2 regions of the Simplicispira sp. 125 genome follow, and region 2 is predicted to be linked to the other one. Evidence: riboswitches for the same ligand, from Rfam matches in the RefSeq annotation. Region 2 holds a riboswitch; the other holds the start of a gene.
The links. Region 2 has a riboswitch for glycine ahead of C8D04_RS11450 (D-amino acid dehydrogenase). Riboswitches for the same ligand answer to the same signal wherever they lie in the genome.

Region 1: linked by a shared signal. The riboswitch ahead of gcvT (glycine cleavage system aminomethyltransferase GcvT) and the one ahead of C8D04_RS11450 (D-amino acid dehydrogenase) in region 2 are both predicted to bind glycine.

The regions. Positions count from the first base shown of each region.
Region 1 is NZ_QEKM01000001.1:825,990-828,377, reverse strand. It holds gene C8D04_RS03835 (TRAP transporter large permease) at 1-567, shown strand, start outside; glycine riboswitch at 574-678, shown strand; glycine riboswitch at 696-817, shown strand; gene gcvT (glycine cleavage system aminomethyltransferase GcvT) at 864-1,994, shown strand; gene gcvH (glycine cleavage system protein GcvH) at 2,119-2,388, shown strand, end outside.
Region 2 is NZ_QEKM01000001.1:2,442,162-2,444,549, forward strand. It holds gene C8D04_RS11440 (helix-turn-helix transcriptional regulator) at 1-138, shown strand, start outside; gene C8D04_RS11445 (YXWGXW repeat-containing protein) at 435-923, shown strand; glycine riboswitch at 1,112-1,219, shown strand; gene C8D04_RS11450 (D-amino acid dehydrogenase) at 1,309-2,388, shown strand, end outside.

The DNA.
Region 1 (2,388 bases), 1.6 Mb from region 2:
GCCTCGGCCGTGGCGGTGTTCTATGCGCTGGTGGTGGGGGTGTTGATTTACCGGGAAATCGGCATCAAAAGCCTGGCGGCCGTGCTGCGGCGTTCGGTCATTTCGTCTTCGGTGATCATGTTCATCATCGCCAACGCGGGCCTGTTTGCCTTTCTCATCACCCGCGCGGGCGTCCCCGACGCCATTGGTCATTGGCTCGAAGCGGTGCTGCAGTCACCTGCGCTGTTTCTGCTGGGCGTGAACGCGGCGCTGTTCTTCATCGGCATGTTTATCGAGACCAGCGCAGCCATCATTGTGCTGGCGCCCATCCTGGCGCCCGTGGCCCAGCATTTTGGTGTGGACCCGGTGCATTTCGGCCTGATCATGGTGGTGAACCTGGCGCTGGGCATGGTTACGCCGCCCTTTGGCGTGAACCTGTTTGCTGCATGCACCGTGGCACGCATCTCGCTGGACCGCATCGTCGGGAGCCTGCTGCCGTTCGTGCTGGTGATCCTGGGCTGCCTGCTGCTCATCACGTACTTTCCGTCGATTTCGCTGAGTTTGCGCGATATCGTCTATGCAAAATAGGTAGAATTCGCCCGGTCAGGAGAGAGCGCCCCGCACTTCACCACGAAGCACGAGCGGCGCCGCCGAAGGCGCAGGCCCCCGCCGAACGCTCAGGCAAAAGGACTGACAAACGCCCGCAACGATGCCGGCGTACCCTAGCTGGAGAGAGATGTCCGCGCCCCAGGTGCAGGCCATCCACCGAAGGAGCAAACCGCACGGCCAGCCAGGGCGTTGCGGCGAATCTCTCAGGTAAAGCGGACAGCAGGCAAATCCCGCAGCCCCATGGGCTGTGGCCCCTATTTGCCCCGGAGTCCGCCATGTCTGCCACCGCCCCCCTGCTCACCACGCCGCTCAACGCACTGCACATCGAACTGGGCGCCCGCATGGTGCCGTTTGCCGGTTATTCCATGCCCGTGCAATACCCCGCAGGCCTGATGGCCGAGCATCTGCACACCCGCCAGGCCGCGGGCCTGTTCGATGTGTCGCACATGGGCCAGCTGCACCTGGTGGGGCGCGATGCCGCTGCCGCATTCGAGACCCTGATGCCGGTGGACGTGATCGACCTGCCCGTGGGCAAACAGCGCTACGGCCTGCTGCTCAATGACGAGGGCGGCATCATCGACGACCTGATGTTCTTCAACAAAGGCAATGGCGAGATCTTCGTCATCGTCAACGGCGCCTGCAAGGTGGGCGACATTGCCCACCTCCAGGAACGCATCGGCATGCGCTGCCAGGTGGTCCCCATGCCCGACCACGCCCTGCTCGCCCTGCAAGGCCCGCAGGCCGCCACGGCATTGGCCCGCCTGGCACCCGGCGTGGAGCAACTGGTGTTCATGACGGGGGGCAACTTCACCATTGCAGGCTGCACCTGCTTTGTCACCCGCAGCGGCTACACCGGCGAGGACGGCTTTGAAATCTCCGTGCCCGCCACGCAGGCTGAAACCCTGGCCCGCGCCCTGCTGGCGCAACCCGAGGTCAAGCCCATTGGCCTGGGCGCACGCAACTCGCTGCGCCTGGAGGCGGGGCTGTGCCTGTATGGCAACGACATGGACACCACCACCACCCCCGTGGAAGCAGGCTTGAACTGGGCCATACAAAAAGTGCGGCGCACCGGCGGCGCACGCGCCGGGGGCTTCCCGGGTGCCGACAAGGTGCTGGCGCAACTGGACAACCCCGCCAGCCTCACGCGCAAGCGCGTCGGCCTGGTCGCTACTGAGCGCGTGCCAGTGCGCGAGCCCGCCGTACTGGAAAACATGGACGGCCAGGAGATCGGCCAGGTGACCAGTGGGCTGCTGAGTCCTTCGCTCAATCAACCCATAGCCATCGCTTACGTCGGCCCGGACTACACCGCGACAGGAACCGAGATTTTTGCCATGGTGCGCGGCAAGCCCGTGCCCATGAAGGTCAGCACCACACCTTTCGTTCCCACACGCTATTACCGCGGCTGACCACCAGGTCATTCCGTTTTTCAATCAATCGAATACGCGAAGCCGACAAAGTCATCGTTTGATTTAGAAATGGAATAAGCAGCGGCTACATTCCCCTTTCCATCATCTTTCCAGGAGACATCCCATGACCGTCAAATTTTCCAAAGACCACGAGTGGATCAACATTGCCGACACCAACGCCGCCGTGGTGGGCATCACCGTGCACGCCCAGGATGCCCTGGGTGACGTTGTTTTCGTCGATCTGCCCGCCGTGGGCGCCAGCTTTGCCCAGGGTGACGTGGCCGGTGTGGTCGAGTCCGTCAAGGCCGCTGCCGACATCTACATTCCCGTCGCGGGCGAAGTGGTGGAAGTGAACGAGGCCCTGCGCGCCGACCCCTCGTTGGCCAACACCGAC
Region 2 (2,388 bases):
ATGCAGCGCGTGGCCCAGGACTTTGCCCAACAACACCTGGCCGACCAGAAATTGCCTGAGCACGAACGTGAGGGCTACACGCTTTTGCTGGCGCTGCGCAGTTGGGAGTTCGAGGCCTTTGCCCAGATGCGGCGTTGAGACAGCGTCAACGTCGACGAGCAGCCCAAAACGCTCTATTTTTGATAGCTGATTGCGCTTTACCAGCAAGCGCTAGCCACCAAAATCGCCCAAAATACAGCCATCTCAGGGCAAAGACACCCATCCGTCCTCTACCAGGAGCCTTGCGTGACATCCATCACGGTCAGGCGCATTGGTGCAGGCCGCCGAAACATTTGCTCACACGCCTTCGCCAAACGACTACACGGGCTTGACGAAGAGCACCACACAATGCCTTTCATTGGTTCCTTTCGGGACCATTTCAAAGGAGTATTCCCATGGCACGCATCGCCCTCGCCGCCGCAAGCATCGCCCTGCTGTCACTGTGCGCCCTGGCGCCCACCGCGCAGGCGGCCACCTCGGCCACCATCGTCATCCAGACAGCCCCACCCCCCGTGCACTACGAGGCCGCGCCCCGGGCTCGGCGCGGCATGGTCTGGGTACCGGGCCACTGGGAATGGCGCCACGACCGCTACCGCTGGATCGACGGCTACTGGCTCAAAGCCCGCCCTGGTTACCGTTACAACGCCCCCCAGTGGCGCGAGCGCGGTGGGCGTTGGTATATGGAGCCCGGCCGCTGGGACCGTGACGGTGACGGCATTCCCAACCGCTACGACCGGACACCTGACGGTCGCCAGCCCCATTACAACGCCCCCCCGCACCGGCCCCCACACAGCCGCGGCGCCCCACCCCACCGCCGTGACAGCGACGGCGATGGCGTTTCCAACCGGCACGACCGCCAACCCAACAATCCGTACCGCCAATAAAACCCTGCGCGTGCGAGGCGCTTGGGCCTCTCCATAAGCAACTGTTGTATGGCATAAGGCCCTGCGCACCCCACGCAGGGCCCCGGGCGCGCCTAGAATCGCGCACTGCAGGAGAGCTTGGCGGCACCGTCCGCTGCACCGAAGGCGCAAACTCCCATACACGCTCAGGTTCCGTACTGCACCTTTCATCACAGCCGTCTGGAGAGCCGCCACCACCGTGGCGCACCGAAGGAGCAAACCCCACGCCATGCTGGCAGGGGGTGAATCTCTCAGGTCACAAGGACAGGGGGAGCGGCAGCTTGGCGGACACGTCGGCTGCATGCTATTCATTTAATAGCAGCTACCGCTTATCCATCAAGCGCTGGAACCCTGAAAGGCTCCAAAAATGCGCGTGATCGTTCTCGGCGCCGGCTTGCTCGGTGTCACTTCGGCTTATTACCTCCAACAACGCGGCCACGATGTGACCGTCATCGACCGCCAGGCCACGCCCGGCGCCGAAACCAGCTTCGCCAACGGCGGGCAAATTTCGGTCAGCCATGCCGAGCCCTGGGCCAACCCGAGCGCGCCGCTCAAGGTGCTGCAGTGGCTGGGCCAGGAAGACGCTCCCCTGCTGTTTCGCGTGCGCGCCGATATGCGCCAATGGCTGTGGGGCCTGCAATTTTTGCGCGAATGCACGCCAGCACGCACGCGCCACAACATCCAGCAGATCGTGCGCCTGGGCACTTACAGCCGCGCAGCCCTGCAACAGCTGCGCCGCGACACCGGCATCCAGTACGACCAGCGCACCCAGGGAATCCTGCATTTCTATACCAACCAGAAAGAATTTGACGGCGCACTCGGCCCGGCCGAGCAAATGCGCCAACTAGGCTGCGAGCGCCAGGTGATCAGCGCCGACGAGGCCGTGCGCATCGAACCCGCCCTGGCCCACATTCGCCCGCAGCTGGCGGGCGCCACCTTTACCGCCGAAGATGAATCGGGCGACGCCAACCTGTTCGTGCGCGAACTGGCCGCACTATGTGCACAAGCCGGAGTGCAGTTCCGCCTGGGTGAGCACATTACCGCGCTGCGTGCGGCGGGAGATGCAATCGACCACGTGGAAGTCACCAACGCCGAGGGCCGTTTTGAGCGGGTGCGCGGCGACGCCTTTGTGCTGGCCATGGGCTCGTACAGCCCATTGCTGGCGCAACCGCTGGGCGTGTCGTTGCCGATTTACCCGGCCAAGGGCTATTCGGTGACCATGCCGGTGAAAGACGCTGCCATGGCCCACCAGGTCAGCCTGACGGACGATGAATTCAAACTCGTCTTCTCGCGCTACACCAGCGAGCAGGGCGACCGCCTGCGCATTGCAGGCACGGCCGAACTCAATGGCTACGGCCGCGACCTGAACGCAGCCCGCTGCGAGGCCATCGTGCGGCGTGTGGAGCAGCTTTTTCCCGGGGCAGGCGATGCCACCCAGGCGCAGTTC